4 regions of the Rhizobium sp. AN80A genome follow, and region 4 is predicted to be linked to each of the others. Evidence: riboswitches for the same ligand, from Rfam matches in the RefSeq annotation. Region 4 holds a riboswitch; each other region holds the start of a gene.

Region 1 (4,208 bases), on a different contig from region 4:
GTCCCGGCCCACCATATCGGCGACGATCCGGCTGGCGCGCGAGGGATCGATGCGCATGGCTTCGGCTATGGTGCCGACGGTGACCTCCCCCTGCTCGGAGGCGCGCATGACGGCATCGAGCACGTCGAGATGCGAAAGTTCGATATCGGGCGCCACCTTGGCGATGGCGAGACGGGCGATCAGGCGCCGCCCCGTTATCACCCGCATACGGGTCATGCTCTGCCCGATATGGACGATGTCCTCGATCGCGGCGTCCGGCTCGCGGGTTTTTTCTGCGGTCTCATTCATGTGTCGGACGATAGCAGGAAGCGTGGCGCAAGAAAATATGCAGATGTCATTTATGTGACATTGACATTTATGTGCTGATGTCACATAAATTCGCCATAACCTGAAAGATCGCCCCCATGAATGTACAGATCGCCGCGCAGCCGCTGGTGACCGATCCGCGTCGCCGGCTCATCCTGTTTCTCTTCCTGATGACCGCCATGTTCATGGCCATGCTCGACAACCAGATCGTCGCCACGGCGCTTCCGACGATCGTCGGCGAGTTCGGGCAACTCGATCGGTTCAGCTGGGTCGGCTCGGCCTATCTGCTGGCTGTCAGCGCCGTGATGCCGCTTTACGGCAAGCTCGGCGATCTCTTTGGCCGCAAATATGTGATGATGGCCGCGATCCTGATCTTCACCGTCGGTTCGGCGGTTTGCGGGATGGCGGTGTCGATGAACACGCTGATCGCCGCGCGCCTGCTGCAGGGCCTCGGCGGCGGCGGCGTGATGGTGTCGATCTTCGCGGTGACGGCCGATCTTTTCGAGCCGCGCGAGCGCGCCAAGTACCAGAGCTATGTCAGCCTCGTGCTGATGGCATCGGGCGCCATCGGGCCGGTGCTCGGCGGCACGATGAGCGATCTCTTCGGCTGGCGTTCGATCTTCCTCGTCAATATCCCGATCGGCGTCGTGGTGCTCGGCGGCCTGGCCGTCATGCTTCCCTATCGCAAGCCGAACCGCCGTCCGACGATCGATTATGCCGGCGCCATTCTCCTGGCGCTGACGACGACAAGCATCGTGCTCGCCGCCGATGGCGCGCAGGTGTTCGGCTCGCTGATCGCACCGCTCAATCTCGCGATCATCGCCGCCGGCGTGGTCCTCCTGGTGTCGTGGGTGTTCGTCGAGCGCCGCGCCGCCGAACCGATCATTCCGCTGTCGCTGTTTCGCAATTCGACCTTCAGCCTGCTGCTGATCATGTCGATCATGAGCGGCGGCATCGCCATCGGCATGGTGAACTATTTCGCGCTCTTCCTGCAGACCACGACGGGTCTTTCTCCGTCCGCGGCCGGGCTGTTCTTCATCCTGCTCACAGGCGGCCTGATGTGCGGGTCGATCTCGGCGGGGCGGATCATTTCGGTGACGGGGCGCTACAAGCCGTTCGCCGTCGCCAGCCTCAGCTGCAATGCGCTGGCTTTCGCGCTGCTGTCGCAGTTTCACGCCGGCACGCCGATCGTCTTCATCGGCGCGGTGATGACGCTGCAGGGCGTCGGCATCGGCCTGGCGCAGCAGGTTCCGATCATCGGCGTGCAGAACGCGGCGCCGGTGCGCGATATCGGCGCGGCGACCGGCTCGGTGACCCTGTCGCGCATGGGCGGCGCGTCGATCGCGATCTCGATCTACGGCGCGATCATCGGCTCGCAGCTCGCGCGCGTCGGCTCCTCCATTCCCGGCGTGACAGACATCGAACAGCTGACGCCGAAGATGCTGGCCGCCCTGCCGGAGGCCGCGCGCCAGGCGGTGGCGGAAGCCTATGCCAATGCCTTCGTGCCGCTGTTCATGACCTCCTGCGGCATCGCGCTGATCGGGCTGGTCGCGGCGCTGATGCTGAAGCCGGTGCAATTGCCGCGCGCCGGGGCCGCACCCGCGAAAGCGACCGCCGAGGCCGCCGAATAGCCGGCGGACCTTGCCGACGTCCGCTCTTGCCAGACGCCGGCTACGGATATACACCTTGCGACGCTCTAACGGGGTGCCTCGTATCCTTGCGATATTTGGCTGAGAGGCTTGCGAAAGCCAACCCGCGGAACCTGATCCGGCTAACACCGGCGGAGGGATTAGACGCGTGACACCAGGCACCGCCCTTTTCCCCTTCATTGAACCTAGAGGAGAGGTGTCATGACCCATTTCAAGACCTATGCGCTCGGCGCCGCCGTGCTGTTGGCGAGCTTTTCGGCAACGGCGGCCCAGGCCGCCGACAAGACGCTCACCATCTACACCTATGAGAGCTTCACCTCCGAATGGGGTCCCGGCCCCAAGGTGAAGGCGGCGTTCGAGAAGACCTGCGGCTGCAGCGTCAATTTCGTCAGCGTCGCCGATGGCGTGGCGCTGCTGTCGCGCCTGAAACTCGAGGGATCTGGCACCAAGGCCGATCTCGTGCTCGGCCTCGACACGAACCTGATCACCGAAGCCAAGGCCACCGGCCTGTTCGATGCGAGCGGCGTCGATACCGGCGCGCTGACGGTGCCTGGCGGCTTCAAGGATGACGTCTTCGTGCCGTATGACTACGGCCACTTCGCCGTGATCTACGACACGCAGACGATCAAGACGCCGCCGACGAGCCTGAAGGAGCTGGTAGACGGCGATCCCGCGCAGAAGATCGTCATCGAGGACCCCCGTACCTCGACGCCGGGCCTCGGTCTGCTCTTGTGGGTGAAGTCGGTCTATGGCGACAAGGCGCCGGACGCCTGGGCGAAGCTCAAGAAGCGCGTGCTGACGGTGACGCCCGGCTGGTCGGAGGCCTATGGCCTGTTCACCAAGGGCGAGGCGCCGATGGTGCTCTCCTACACGACATCGCCGGCCTACCACATGGTTTCGGAAAACACCGATCGCTACCAGGCAGCCGCCTTCTCCGAAGGGCACTACATCCAGATCGAGGTCGCCGGTCTCCTGAAGAACGCGCCGGACAAGGCGCTGGCGCGGGACTTCCTGAAGTTCATGATCACGCCCGGTTTTCAGGACACGATCCCGACCAACAACAGGATGATGCCGGTGTCCAAGACCTCTGAGCCGCTGCCGGATGCCTTCGGCAAGCTCGTCAACCCGTCGAAGACCTTCCTGATGAGCTCGGATGAGGTTGCCAGGAACCGCAAGGCCTGGATCGACGAGTGGCTCGCCGCCATGAGCATGAACTGATGAGCATGAACTGATGCTTCTTGCGCCGTCCGAAAGACGATATGCGCTGGTCGGCGGGGCGCTCAGCCTCGCCGGCATCCTCGTCTTCGTGACGGTCGCGACGCTGTCGCTGCTGATCTCCACCGATGGCATGCCTCTGGGGTCGATCCTTTCCGATCCATACATCCTGCGTGTCCTGCGCTTCACGCTTCTGCAGGCGGCGCTCTCGACGCTGCTGTCTGTCGTGCTGGCCATTCCGGTTGCGCGGGCGCTGGCGCGGCAACCGCGATTTATCGGCCGCATCTGGATCATCCGGCTGATGGCGGTGCCGATGGGGCTGCCGGTGCTGATCGGCGCGCTCGGCCTGATCGGCATCTGGGGTCGGCAGGGCGTCGTCAACACGATGCTGTCATGGGCGGGCGTCGATCAGCCCGTCAGCATTTATGGTCTGTCGGGCATTCTGCTTGCGCATGTCTTCTTCAATCTGCCGCTTGCCTGCCGGCTGATGCTGGCGGCGCTGGAGCGGGTGCCGGGCGAATACTGGCTGGTGGCGAGCGGGCTCGGCATGCGGCCGGTGTCCGTCTTCCGCTTCATTGAATGGCCGGTGCTGCGCTCGGTCGTCCCTGGCGTGGCCGGACTGATCTTCATGCTCTGCGCCACCAGTTTCACGCTGGTGCTGATGCTTGGCGGAGGACCGGCGGCGACCACGATCGAGGTGGCGATCTACCAGTCGCTGCGCTTCGATTTCGAACCCGGTCGCGCGGTGGCCCTGTCGCTGCTGCAGATCGCGCTGACGGCGGTGGTGCTCGGCATCCTGTCGCTTTTGCCGGCATCAGGAGATGCGGGGCTGACCGCGGGTCGCACGATCCGGCGGCCCGATGGCGCCCTGTTCGGCGCGCGGATCGCGGATCGCGCGCTTCTCATGCTGGCGGTGCTGTTTCTCGGGCTGCCGCTGCTCTTCATCGTCGTCGCCGGCCTGCGCGCCGATCTGGCGAAGCTCGTCGGCGAAGCGATCTTCTGGCGGGCGCTTGCCACCAGCGGCGTCATGGCGCTCGC
Region 2 (4,208 bases), on a different contig from region 4:
CCTCCGTCAGGACGCCGTGCGCCGGTGAGGAGCTTGAACAGCGTGGACTTTCCCGATCCCGACGGCCCGAGAATGGAGACGAACTCGCCGGGCCTGACCGTCAACGAGATATCCGAAAGGACGGCGGTTTCGTCGTAGCTGCAGGTGACGCGGTCGAGTTCCAGGCGTGGAGCGCTCATCTGGTTCCGCCCTTTCCGCGTCTCGTCCATGGCATGGCCAGGCGTTCGGCTATGACGGTGAGGCCGAAGAGCGTCAGGGTCAGCACGGCGCTGACGAGCACGGCGGCCAGAACCAGGTCGGGCCGAAAGTTGTTCTTGGCGTTCAGCATGTAGATGCCGAGCCCTTTGGCGGCGCCGGCATATTCCGCGAAGATCGCGCCGACCACGGCGTAGGTGATGGATATACGCAGCCCGGCGAAGAAGAAGGGCAAGGCGGACGGCAGGCGCGCGAGCAGGAACTGCTTCCAGCGCGGCGCCCCCATCGAGGCGACCAGTTGCTGCAACTCGTCTTCGGTCGATTGATAGCCCTGGCAGAGCGCCACCAGCATCGGAAAGAAGGTGACAAGCGCGACAAGCAGAATCTTCGGCATCAGGCCGAAGCCGAACCACAGCACGATCAGCGGCGCGATGGCGACCAGCGGCAGCGTCTGGCTGATGATGAAGAGCGGAAACAGCGCCCGACGCAGGGGCTGACAGAAATCGAGCAGCACCGACAGGATGAAGGCCAATGCCAGCGAACAGCCGAAGCCGGCAAGCGTGGCGCGCAATGTCGGCACCACGTTGTCGAACAGGGCCCACCGCGACTGGAAGGTCTGCGCCAGAACGCGCGACGGCGCGGGCAGGGTCGTGGGCGAAATGCCCGACAGGCGCACATAGGCCTCCCAGGCTGCCACCAGAAGGCAGACGGCCACGATGGCCGGCAGCGCCCGGCCGAGGCCGGTACGGATGTGATGGTGCAGGTCGCGAACGACCTGCCATGCGGGCGGACGTGATGTCGACATGGGACCAACCGGTTTGGGCGCGCGCGGTGCGGCGCTTAGCGCTTCGAAGGGCTGTTGGCCGAGACGGTAAGGTCGATCGTCACATGGCCCGCCGGCGGGCCGAAGCGCACCAGCGCCTCGTGCACCGTCGAGAATACGGCACCGGTATCGCCGCGCAGCTTCGTGCAGAAGTTCTTCGATTTCTCGAAGACGCCGGAATTCTTCAGGAAGTCGATGCAGCCATAGATCTCGTCCATGTGGCCGTCGATCCCGAGCGTATAAAGCGAAAACTGCGCTGCCGCTTCCTGGCCGATAACGACTGCGTCCTTGACCGCCTGATGCGCCCGTGCCTTCCGCTCGTCGAGCGGCGCCATCGGGCCGGTCAGTTCAGGCGTCTGGCAGATCGGATCATCAGGCTCCCCGGGGCAGCCGCGCGAGATGGTCGCGTGCAGTACGCAATGCTCGCCACTGCTGGCGGCGGCCGCGAACAGATCGCGCATGGCGGCGAAGACGACGTCGGGCGTGCCGATGATCAGCGTCGAGATGTCGTCCGTCTCGATCCGCAACCGGTCGCGATGGGGATCGAGCGCGGCAAGCGCACGCGTTATGACACCGACGAAATCGTCGGTCATGGGATACAGGGAAATCTGTGCGCCGGAAAACATCGCTCTACCTCGCTCCGCTGGCATTATCCAGATCAGCTTGAGGGTCCACGATCATGCGATCGTATCTCAGCCCCGGCATTACGGAGCACCCCTGTGATGGGTGGGTGATACGTCAAAGGCTGAACGAGCGCAAGAGCAATATCGCGGACCGAAGAGCCATGTCCCCGCAGGGCTTTGTCACCATGGCCTTAAGGGAGGATCGTCTTGGGTCCGTCGGGAAAACATTTTATTAGCAGCAACTTAGGCAGCGGTCATAATATGGTTCACGCATCGCCTGAAGTAAAAGCGCCGCGAAATATGGCGAAAAAGGGACAGAATTTCTAAGCCAGTCGGCAACCGGGGGCAGTGGTTCCTCGCGATCCGGGCGCTGTCAGATTAGTTTCAACGCACAATGAAACACCGGAGCGATAGATGAACCGCCTTCTGATTCTCGGCACAGCGCTTGCCGCCCTTTTCTCCGTTCAGGCGCATGCCCAGGAGCCGACAAAGCTTCTCAACGCATCCTATGACGTTTCGCGCGAGCTTTTCGCTTCCGAGAACGAAGCCTTCATCAAGCAAAATCCGGGCATTACGATCGATCAGTCGCATGCCGGCACGTCCAAGCAAGCGCGCTCGATCATCGAGGGCCTCGAAGCCGACGTCGTTACCTTCAACCAGTCGACGGACATCGATTTCCTCGCGAAGAACGGTTTCGTTTCCAAGGATTGGGCCAAGGCGTTTCCGAACAACGCTTCGCCGTTCTACTCCTTCCCATCTTTCCTCGTGCGCGCCGGCAACCCGAAGAACATCAAGGACTGGGGCGATCTCGCCCGTGACGACGTACGCGCGGTCTTCCCGAACCCGAAGACCTCGGGCAACGCGCGCTACACCTATCTCGCGGCCTACGCCTGGGCCAAGGAAGCCTACAATGGCGACGAAGGAAAGATCGAAGCCTACATCACCAAGATCTTCGACAACGTGCCGGTCTTCGACACCGGCGGCCGCGCGTCGACGACAACCTTCGTCGAGCGCGAGACCGGCGACGTGCTGATCACCTTCGAGGCCGAGACCCGCGGCATCGAGAAGCAGTACGGCTCCGACAAGGTGCAGGGCGTGATCCCGTCGGTCAGCCTGCTTGCGGAATTCCCCGTGGCCGTGGTCGACAAGGTCGCCGCCAAGCATGGCACCGAGGCGCTTGCGAAATCCTATCTCGACTTCCTGTATACGGAGGATGGCCAGCGGATCGCCGCGCAGTTCGGTCATCGCGTTCGCAACGAGAAGGTGGCCGGCGAGTTCAAGGATCAGTTTCCGGCGATCCGCCTTGTCAACGTCAACGATACGTTCGGCGGCTGGGAAAAGATCCAGAAGGAGCACTTCGCCTCCGGCGGCGTCCTCGACAAGCTCTATGGCAGCCGATAACGTTCGGTAACCTAGTTCTTCACAGGGGCACTATATCCACCACCCTCATTCCTGTGCTTGTCACAGGAATCCAGTCAGCCCAAGTCTTTGGGCTGAAAGAGTCATATGACCCGACAGACGTCGGGTCGCTGGATTCCTGTGACAAGCACAGGAATGAGGGATGTCACGCCAAGCGACGCCCGAACGGCGGCCTGATGAATTTTGTCGGCTTTGCATTGATAAGGGAATGACCGCTTGAGACGCAATGTCCTGCCCGGGTTACGGCTGTCGCTGGGAGTGACCCTTCTCTATGTCGGCCTCATCGTCGTTCTGCCTCTGGCGGCGCTGGTGTTCAAGGCAGCGAGCCTCGGGCTGGAGGATTACTGGCGCATCGTCTCGTCCACGCGCGCGCTCGCAAGCTATCGGGTCACCGTGCTTTCGGCGCTCGGCGCCACGACATTCAACCTGTTCTTCGGCTTCGCGCTCGCCTGGGTGCTGACGCGCTATCGCTTTCCCGGCTGGCGGCTCGTCGATGCGATGGTCGATCTGCCGTTCGCGCTGCCGACGGCGGTGGCCGGCATCGCTCTCACGACGCTGTTTGCTGCGAACGGCTGGTTCGGCTCTGTGCTTGAAGGTGTCGGCATCAAGGTCGCCTATACGCCGATCGGTATCATGATCGCCATGTGCTTCACCAGTCTTCCCTTCATCGTTCGCACCGTGCAGCCTGTTTTGGAGGATCTCGACCCGGCCTACGAAGAGGCGGCGCAGTCGCTTGGCGGCTCGGACTGGACGATCTTCCGCAAGGTCATGCTGCCCTTGCTGACGCCAGCCCTGCTTGCCGGCGTGTCTCTATCCTTCGCCCGTTCGCTCGGCGAGTTCGGCGCCATCATCTTCATCGCCGGCAATCAGCCGATGTCGACGGAGATCACGGCACTTCTCGTCTTCATCCGGCTCGAGGAATACGACTACCAGGCCGCCGCCGCGATTGCCTCCGTCCTGTTGCTGACTGCCTTCGTGATGCTGGCGATCACCAACTGGATGCAGGCGCGGGCGCTGCGATACACGGTGAGGAACTGATCATGAGCAGCATTCCCACCCACCGCAAACCGCCGCGCGTCGGCGACCAGCCGATCGTCAGGCGCACCTTGATCGGCCTTGTACTCGTCATCGGCGCTTTCCTCGTCCTG
Region 3 (4,208 bases), on a different contig from region 4:
TGTGGGTCGCGAACTGCGGGAAGACGGCGTCGGTTGCCGCCAGAAGCTTCCTGGCACAGGCGATGTAGGAAACGTCGGTGTAGATCTTGCGGGTGAACACCGGGAAGTCCGCGAGGCCATCGACCTGCGCGCGCTTGATTTCCGCATCCCAGTAAGCGCCCTTCACAAGGCGCACCATGATGCGGCGGCCGGCACGGCGCGCCAGGTCGATGATGAAATCCAGCACGAATGGGCAGCGCTTGCCATAGGCCTGCACGACGAAGCCCATGCCGTTCCAGCCCTCCAGATCGGGGTGGAGACAGAGCGTCTCCAGCAGATCGAGCGACAGTTCGAGGCGATCGGCCTCCTCGGCATCGATGTTCAGGCCGATATCGTAGGACTTGGCGATCAGCGCCAGCGCCTTCACCTTCGGCAGCAACTCGTCCATGACGCGGGCGCTCTGCGCGCGCGCGTAGCGTGGATGCAGAGCCGAAAGCTTGATCGAGATACCCGGCCCTTCGTAGATGCCCCGGCGATCAGACGCCTTGCCGATGGCGTGGATCGCGGTCTCGTAATCCTTGTAGTAGCGCTTCGCGTCGGCGCCCGTGGTCGCGGCTTCGCCCAGCATGTCGTAGGAATAGCGGAAGCCGCGCTGCTCGAGCGGCTTCGCCCGCTGAAGAGCTTCGTCGATGGTCTCGCCGGTGACGAACTGCTCGCCCATCATCCGCATCGCCATGTCGACACCCCGGCGGATCACCGGTTCGCCGCAGCGGGCTATCAACCGGGTCAGCGCGGCCGAAAGGCTGCGGTCGGCGACGGTCGATGTCAGCTTGCCGGTGACGACGAGGCCCCAGGTCGCGGCGTTGACGAAGAGCGAGCGACCGCCGCCGAGATGCGCCTTCCAGTCGCCCTCGGAAATCTTGTCGCGGATAAGAGCGTCACGCGTGGCCGTGTCGGGAATGCGCAGCAGCGCCTCGGCCAGACACATCAGCGCGATGCCCTCCTGGCTGGAGAGCGAATATTCGTGGACCAGTCCCTCGACGCCGGTGCCCTTGTGCTTGGCGCGCAACGCCTCGATCAGCTTGCGGGCGGTGTCGGCAGCGGCCTTTCTGACGTGATCGGGAAGGGCGGCGGCCTCAACCAGACGTGGCACGCAGATCGTTTCCGGCGTGCGGTAGGCGGCCGTGATCGCGCGGCGCAGGTCGCTCTGCTGGCGGATTGGCGGGGCGAAACCGTCAAAGGGATTTGCAGAGCCGTTTGCCTGCTCTAGTGTGACTTCGGCCGCTACCGCGTCGGTGGTGTTTGTCATGCTGGGCTCCTGATCCGCCAATGTCGCGAAGCTAGCAGATTTCAGAAAGTCAATTTCACTTGATTTCGAGCGTTTAGTTATCTAACGCGCTAATCAATATTCGTGCGGAGGGGAATTCTTGTGATGAGCGCCGGAAATATCAGGGAAATCGACCAATTCGATCAGCGCATACTCGACGCGCTCGTCGCCGATGGCCGGATGTCGGTGACAGACCTTGCCAAGCGCGTGGGTCTTTCCAATACGCCCTGCCAGGTCAGGCTCAAGCGGCTGATAGAGGATGGCTATATTCTCGGCTTCCGCGCCATCATCGACGTCAACAAGCTCGGCCGCAACCATGTGGCGTTTACCGAGGTGAAACTCTCCGATACCAGGGAGAATGCGCTGAACGCGTTCAACGTCGCGGTTCGCAAGCTGCGGGAAGTCGAGGAGTGCCACATGATCGCGGGCGCATTCGACTATCTCCTGAAGATACGCACGTCCGATATCGCCAACTATCGCCTCGTTCTGGGGGAAAAGATCTCCAGTCTTCCCTTCGTCGCCAACACGTCGACCTTCGTTGCAATGGAAGCGATCAAGGAGAACGGCGCCTGACCGGCGGCTTTGAGCCGCCATCATTTTACGCGTGACAGCAATCGTCTTCTCTGACAGAACAGAGCCATTGAGAGACAGGGGCGTTTGCCGACGGCAGACTGAGAAGTACCCTTCGAACCTGAACCAGATAATGCTGGCGGAGGGAGTCGCTCGGACCCTTCGGCATTGCTATCAGGGTTCCCGCGTCTTGCCCCGCCCGAAAGGGGCATGATGAAAGACGACAGATCTCCCGGTTCTATGCTCGATGCCATGCGCGCGCGAAAGCCGCTCGTTCAGTGCATCACCAATTTCGTCGCGATGAATATCGCCGCCAACGTGCTGCTGGCAGCCGGCGCTTCGCCCGCCATGGTGCATGCCGAGGAAGAGGCCGGCGAGTTCGCGGCCATCTCCGGCGCGCTGACTGTTAACATCGGCACGCTCTCGCCGAGCTGGATGAACGGCATGCGCGCCGCCGCCGCATCGGCGGGCGCCAGCGCCAGGCCATGGGTTCTCGATCCCGTCGCGCACTACGCGACCGCTTTTCGCAAACGGGCCGTCGCGGACCTGTTGGCGCTTCGTCCGACCATCATTCGCGGCAACGCGTCCGAAATCATCGCGCTCGCCGGTGGCGAAAGCCGGGGGCATGGCGTCGACAGCCGTGACCCCGTGGAACAGGCCGAAGCTGCGGCAAGCCAAATCGCGAGCAAGTACCACGCCATCGTGGCGGTCACCGGCGAGGTCGATTTCGTGACCGACGGCGCGCGCGGCTGCCGCATCGAGGGCGGCTCATCGCTGATGCCGCAGGTGACGGCGCTCGGCTGCTCGCTGACATGCCTCGTCGGCGCCTTCGCAGCCAGCCGGCCCGATGCGCCGTTCGAGGCGACAGTCGCGGCGCTCGCGCTGTTCGCCGTCGCCGGCGAAGAGGCGGCGCGGGTCGCTGACGGGCCGGGATCATTTTCCTGGCGGTTCCTCGACGCCCTCGCTGCGATCGACGGCATCGCCGTCGACAAAAATGCACGGGTGCGGATGCTATGAGAAGGATCGATCTATCGCTCTATCTCGTCCTCGATCCCGAGCTCTGCGCCGGCATTGGCATGGTCGAAACCGCAAGGCGAGCCGTCGACGGTGGCGCCACCGTGGTGCAGCTCCGCGACAAGACCGCCTCCACCGCGCGGATGATCGAGACCGGCCTTGTTCTGAAGGAAGCGCTCGCCGGCACCGGTGCACTGCTTGTCGTCAACGATGATGTCGATGCGGCCATCGCGATCGGCGCCGATGGGCTGCATGTCGGCCAGGACGATATGGTCGTGCGCGCCGCGCGCGAGCGGATCGGGCCTGACATGATCCTCGGCCTGTCGGTGGAGACAGAGGTCCTGGCGAGGGCTGTCGATCCCGCATCGGTCGACTATGCCGGTATCGGGCCGGTCTTCGCGACGCAGACCAAGCCGGACCACAAGCCGCCGATCGGGTTCGACGGCCTGGCGCGTCTCGCCGCCGTCTGCCCGGTTCCGTCGGTCGCGATTGGTGGGCTCAAGCTGGCGCATGTCAGCGGTGTTTTTGCCGCCGGCGCCGATGGGATCGCCGTCGTCTCGGCGATCTGTGGAACATCGGACCCTCACGGTGCCGCCCGCGAGCTATCAGAGGCTATCCAGGGGAGGTCGCGATGATCCGGAATGCTCTCTCCATCGCCGGCTCCGATCCATCCGGCGGCGCCGGCATCCAGGCTGACCTGAAGGCATTCGCGGCGCGCGGCGTCTATGGCATGGCGACGCTCACCGCGTTGACCGCGCAGAACACGCGGGGCGTATCCGGCGTTCACCTTGTCCCGCCCGGCTTCGTGGCCGATCAGATCCAGGCCGTGTTCGCGGATGTCCGCGTCGATGCGGTCAAGATCGGCATGATCGCCAGTGCCGAAATCGCAGATGCGGTCGCCGACGTGCTCCAGCTTCATCCTGATATCCCGATCGTGCTCGATCCGGTCATGGTGGCCAAGGGTGGGGCGAAGCTTCTCGATCCCTCCGCCGTCGATGTCCTTCTGCGCCGGCTGTTGCCGCTTGCGACGCTGCTGACACCCAATCTACCCGAAGCGGCCGCGCTGCTGCGCATCGATGTGGCCAAGAGCCGCCGGGAGATGGGCGAGCAGGCCGAGGCGCTGCGCGCGCTGGGTCCAGCCGCCGTCCTTGTGAAAGGTGGCCATCTCGGGGGCGACCAGAGCCCCGACGTGCTGGCAACGGAAGATGGTCTCACCTGGTTCGAGGCCGTCAGGATCCCGACGGCAAACACCCACGGCACCGGCTGCACGCTGTCGAGCGCGCTGGCGGCGGAGCTCGCCAACGGCGTGGCGCTGCCG
Region 4 (4,208 bases):
GACGTGGGAGCTGTTCATGACGCGATACTCTCCTGACATTCAGCGAGATCAAAGCGTGAACATCGATTCGGTTCCGTGACGAAAACGATCAGGGAGAAAGGCACTCCTCGCAGAGTGTCTCGGGACGTCAACTCTTCCAAGTTCGCGGGCAAGCCTATGCCGGAGGTGAACTCCCTTTGACCGTGACGACCGACATGATTTCAGAGTTCGTACGAGCGGCGAACCGTGTGGAGACGCTAGCCCCTGCCGACCGGCGTCTGCTTCTCGAAAAGGGAGTGTCAGCGTCCGGGGCGCTGAGGGGTCTGCTTGTAAAAACTGCAAAGGTCGCACCCGTCGACGACGCCGCTGAAAGCGTCATCCCGGACATCGCAAGCAACATCGAACAGATGTCGGATGAAACGGTGTAGAAGGCGATGCTCGCGCTTGCGGCTCAGATACGGACGATGAGGATCTTGAATCGAGAACCCACTTCCGCTTGAGGAGCCCTGCCACGCCTCCAGTGCGAACGCGCGAAGCGCATGAGGGCTGCCGCAGCTTTACGGCGCGGCAGCCTAGGTTGTTCAAAGTCCTTTCGAGATCTGCAGAGGCTGCAGGACGATATCTGCAAGCGCCGCCTTTCCCACCTCGAACGCCTTCTGGTACTCGGCGTCTTCCACCATCTCACGGAAAGCGGTCCGCCGGGGATACTGCACTAGCAGCACCGCGTCCCACCCTTCCACCTGCCCCGTCGTCAGAACGTCGAGGCCGTCGCCACGGAATAGGATCCGTGCGCCAAAGCGGGCAAGAATGGGTTCGGCCAGTCTCAGGTATTGCAAATGCCGTTCACGGCCGCCATCTGGGACGAACCGTAGAAGGTTCAGCATCACGACAGGAGCGTCGTCCTCTTCAGCTAGGAACTTGGCAAAGACGTCGGGCGAAAACGCGACCATTAGGCTTTCCTTTCATAATAGCGTCCTTGAGACGCCTACGGAAAGTCTAGCCTGTCGCTCCGTCAGAAACTGTCAGGAACGAGCGCCAGTCTCGATCTTGCTCGCGCCAACGCCGCATAAGTACGGACCGGCGCTCTGGATACCGCTCCTCGAGGATCGACGCGGAGCGTACAAGTGAGCAGATTCCGCTTTCGAACTGCCAGATCTCGAAACTGGAGAAGGCAAAGCGCATCTGTCCCGCCACGCCCGAAAAAAGCGTTCGGTCGCCTCCTGCCCGGCACCTCGCTCATGCTTCACGAGGAGGAGCCTGGCCGTCGCGAAGCGGGCCATGGAATACGTGACGCCGTCTACCGGGAATGGGAGATTCACGGCACGAACCGGGTTCCCAAGGAAGCGACGATGCGCGTCCCGCGGGAAGTGGCTGAGCGCCGTTCGAATATCAGGCAGTCTCGGCCGTTATTACCGAGCCGATTAAGCTCAACCGCATCGCACCAGCCGATCCCGGCCAAGGAAAGCGTAACGCGCGTTACGACCCATATCGGGCGGCCTGAATATCAGCCTGGTAGTAGCTGTACGCATTGATGGGGTACGAACCAACAACCTAGGAGATATCAGGCAAGTTTACGGAGGACTTGGCTGTCCAGACCAATAATCCGACACACGGCTTGACGCAGACCGTTAGTCAGCAATAACCTTGCGTCATTCACCAGGGGTGTCCCGTCAAGGGGCTGAGATTCTGCTATCGTGCGCAGTGACCCGTTGAACCTGATCCAGTTCATACTGGCGTAGGGACGGTGCAAGCGCTCGAAGGCCGGGATTCCCGCGTGGATTCCATGCCGGCGTCTTTTCATCATTCCGGCTGAGGACTGGGTCTCCAATCGAAAACTTGGAGCCTCAAACCATGAGTATCGCCGCAAAGACCATCACCCCCACAGTCACCACCGGCCCGCTGCCGGCCTCCCGCAAGATCCATATCCCGGGCGAGATCCACCCGGATATCCGCGTGCCCATGCGCGAGATCAGCGTCCACCCGACCTCAGGCGAGCCGCCGGTCACGGTCTATGATTCGTCCGGCATCTACACCGTCGAAGGCGCCGACATCAGCATCGAGCGCGGTCTGCCCGCATTGCGGCGCGACTGGGTTCTCGCCCGTGGCGATGTCGAGGCCCATGACGGCCGGCAGGTGCGCCCCGAGGATAACGGCTTTGCCAGCGGCGATCGCCTGACGCCGGAATTCCCAGCCAAGCGCCAGCCGCTGCGCGCCAAAGACGGCAGGACCGTGACCCAACTTGCCTATGCCCGCGCCGGCATCATCACGCCGGAGATGGAATTCATCGCCATCCGCGAAAATCTCGGCCGTGAGGCGAAGGCGGACGCGATGATCCGCGACGGCGAGAGCTTCGGCGCGCATATTCCCGATCACGTCACGCCTGAATTCGTGCGCCAGGAAGTGGCCGCCGGACGCGCCATCATTCCCGCCAACATCAACCACCCCGAAGCCGAGCCGATGATCATCGGCCGAAACTTCCTGGTGAAGATCAACGCCAATATCGGCAACTCCGCCGTCACCTCCTCGATGGTCGAAGAGGTCGAGAAGATGGTCTGGGCGGCGCGCTGGGGCGCCGATACCGTCATGGACCTCTCGACCGGCCGCAACATCCACAACATCCGCGAATGGATCATCCGCAACTCGCCGCTCCCCATCGGCACGGTGCCGCTCTACCAGGCGCTGGAAAAGGTCGAGGGCATCGCCGAGAACCTGACCTGGGAGGTCTATCGCGACACGCTGATCGAGCAGGCCGAACAGGGCGTCGACTACTTCACCATCCATGCCGGCGTGCGGCTCCAATACATCCCGCTGACGGTCAACCGCGTCACCGGCATCGTCTCGCGCGGCGGCTCGATCATGGCCAAGTGGTGCCTTCATCACCACCGCGAGAGCTTCCTCTACGAGCATTTCGAGGAAATCTGCGACATCTGCCGCGCCTATGACGTCTCCTTCTCGCTGGGCGACGGCCTGCGGCCCGGCTCGATCGCCGACGCCAACGATGCCGCGCAATTCGCGGAACTGGAAACACTTGGCGAACTGACGAAGATCGCCTGGGCCAAGGATTGCCAGGTCATGATCGAAGGCCCTGGCCATGTGCCGATGCACAAGATCAAGGAAAACATGGACAAGCAGTTGGCCGTCTGCGGCGAGGCGCCGTTCTATACGCTCGGGCCGCTGACGACCGATATCGCGCCGGGATACGACCACATCACGTCCGGCATCGGTGCGGCGATGATCGGCTGGTTCGGCACGGCGATGCTCTGCTACGTCACGCCGAAGGAGCATCTCGGCCTGCCGGATCGCAACGACGTGAAGACCGGGGTCATCACCTACAAGATCGCCGCCCATGCCGCCGATCTCGCCAAGGGGCATCCGGCCGCCCAGCTGCGCGACGATGCGCTGTCGCGCGCCCGCTTCGAGTTCCGCTGGGAGGACCAGTTCAATCTCTCGCTGGACCCGGAAACCGCCCGCGGCTTTCACGACGAGACGCTGCCGAAGGAGGCGCACAAGGTCGCGCATTTCTGCTCCATGTGCGGCCCGAAATTCTGCTCGATGCGGATTTCCCACGATATCCGCGCCGAGGCGCGGAAGGAGGGGCTGGACGCCATGGCGGCCAAGTATCGCGACGGCGGCGATCTCTACATGGCCGTTGATGCCGAGGGGCAGGTGGCCGGCTGAGATGCGCGTCCTCATCAAGGGGGCCGGCGTCGCCGGCCTCTCGGTTGCCCATGCGCTTGTCGCGCGCGGCGCCGAGGTCACGATCTTCGATCCCAACGCCGGCTTTTCGGCGGCCGCGTCATGGCTCGCCGGTGGCATGCTGGCGCCCTGGTGCGAGCGCGAGAGCGCCGACGAGGCGGTGCTGCGCGAGGGGCAGGATGCGCCCGACCGCTGGGAGGCGATGGTGCCCGGCGAGGTCGAACGGAACGGCACATTGGTGCTTGCCCCCGCCCGTGACCAGGCGGAGCTCAAGCGCTTCGCCGGTCGCACGACGGGGTATGAGTGGCTGGACGAAGAGCGGATCGCGGCGCTCGAGGCCTCCTTGGCCGGTCGCTTCCGGCAAGCACTGTTCTTCCCGCGCGAAGCCCATCTCGATCCACGCCGGGCGCTGACTGGCTTGCGGCAAAAGCTGATCGCGCACGGCGCCGTCTTCTTTGAAACCCTCCCTGACGAGCAGGACTTCGACCACCTCGTCGATTGCACCGGCGCGGCGCGCATCGGCGAGGCCGCCT

What was found. Region 4 has a riboswitch for thiamine pyrophosphate ahead of thiC (phosphomethylpyrimidine synthase ThiC). Riboswitches for the same ligand answer to the same signal wherever they lie in the genome.
Region 1: linked by a shared signal. The riboswitch ahead of thiB (thiamine ABC transporter substrate binding subunit) and the one ahead of thiC (phosphomethylpyrimidine synthase ThiC) in region 4 are both predicted to bind thiamine pyrophosphate.
Region 2: linked by a shared signal. The riboswitch ahead of P3R82_RS02135 (YkoF family thiamine/hydroxymethylpyrimidine-binding protein) and the one ahead of thiC (phosphomethylpyrimidine synthase ThiC) in region 4 are both predicted to bind thiamine pyrophosphate.
Region 3: linked by a shared signal. The riboswitch ahead of thiM (hydroxyethylthiazole kinase) and the one ahead of thiC (phosphomethylpyrimidine synthase ThiC) in region 4 are both predicted to bind thiamine pyrophosphate.

What each region holds. Positions count from the first base shown of each region.
Region 1 is NZ_JASJPX010000003.1:2,999,663-3,003,870, forward strand. It holds gene P3R82_RS26440 (MarR family transcriptional regulator) at 1-288, opposite strand, end outside; gene P3R82_RS26445 (MDR family MFS transporter) at 405-1,937, shown strand; TPP riboswitch at 1,997-2,112, shown strand; gene thiB (thiamine ABC transporter substrate binding subunit) at 2,157-3,173, shown strand; gene thiP (thiamine/thiamine pyrophosphate ABC transporter permease ThiP) at 3,187-4,208, shown strand, end outside.
Region 2 is NZ_JASJPX010000001.1:449,548-453,755, forward strand. It holds partial or broken gene P3R82_RS02125 (ABC transporter ATP-binding protein) at 1-179, opposite strand, end outside; gene P3R82_RS02130 (ABC transporter permease) at 176-1,000, opposite strand; gene P3R82_RS02135 (YkoF family thiamine/hydroxymethylpyrimidine-binding protein) at 1,036-1,644, opposite strand; TPP riboswitch at 1,637-1,747, opposite strand; gene cysP (thiosulfate ABC transporter substrate-binding protein CysP) at 2,056-3,042, shown strand; gene cysT (sulfate ABC transporter permease subunit CysT) at 3,277-4,098, shown strand; gene cysW (sulfate ABC transporter permease subunit CysW) at 4,101-4,208, shown strand, end outside.
Region 3 is NZ_JASJPX010000001.1:99,007-103,214, forward strand. It holds gene putA (trifunctional transcriptional regulator/proline dehydrogenase/L-glutamate gamma-semialdehyde dehydrogenase) at 1-1,288, opposite strand, end outside; gene P3R82_RS00475 (Lrp/AsnC ligand binding domain-containing protein) at 1,412-1,879, shown strand; TPP riboswitch at 1,946-2,041, shown strand; gene thiM (hydroxyethylthiazole kinase) at 2,090-2,893, shown strand; gene thiE (thiamine phosphate synthase) at 2,890-3,525, shown strand; partial or broken gene thiD (bifunctional hydroxymethylpyrimidine kinase/phosphomethylpyrimidine kinase) at 3,522-4,208, shown strand, end outside.
Region 4 is NZ_JASJPX010000002.1:883,522-887,729, forward strand. It holds gene P3R82_RS10770 (DUF982 domain-containing protein) at 1-18, opposite strand, end outside; gene P3R82_RS10775 (hypothetical protein) at 177-407, shown strand; gene P3R82_RS10780 (DUF1330 domain-containing protein) at 561-929, opposite strand; TPP riboswitch at 1,628-1,739, shown strand; gene thiC (phosphomethylpyrimidine synthase ThiC) at 1,831-3,657, shown strand; gene thiO (glycine oxidase ThiO) at 3,659-4,208, shown strand, end outside.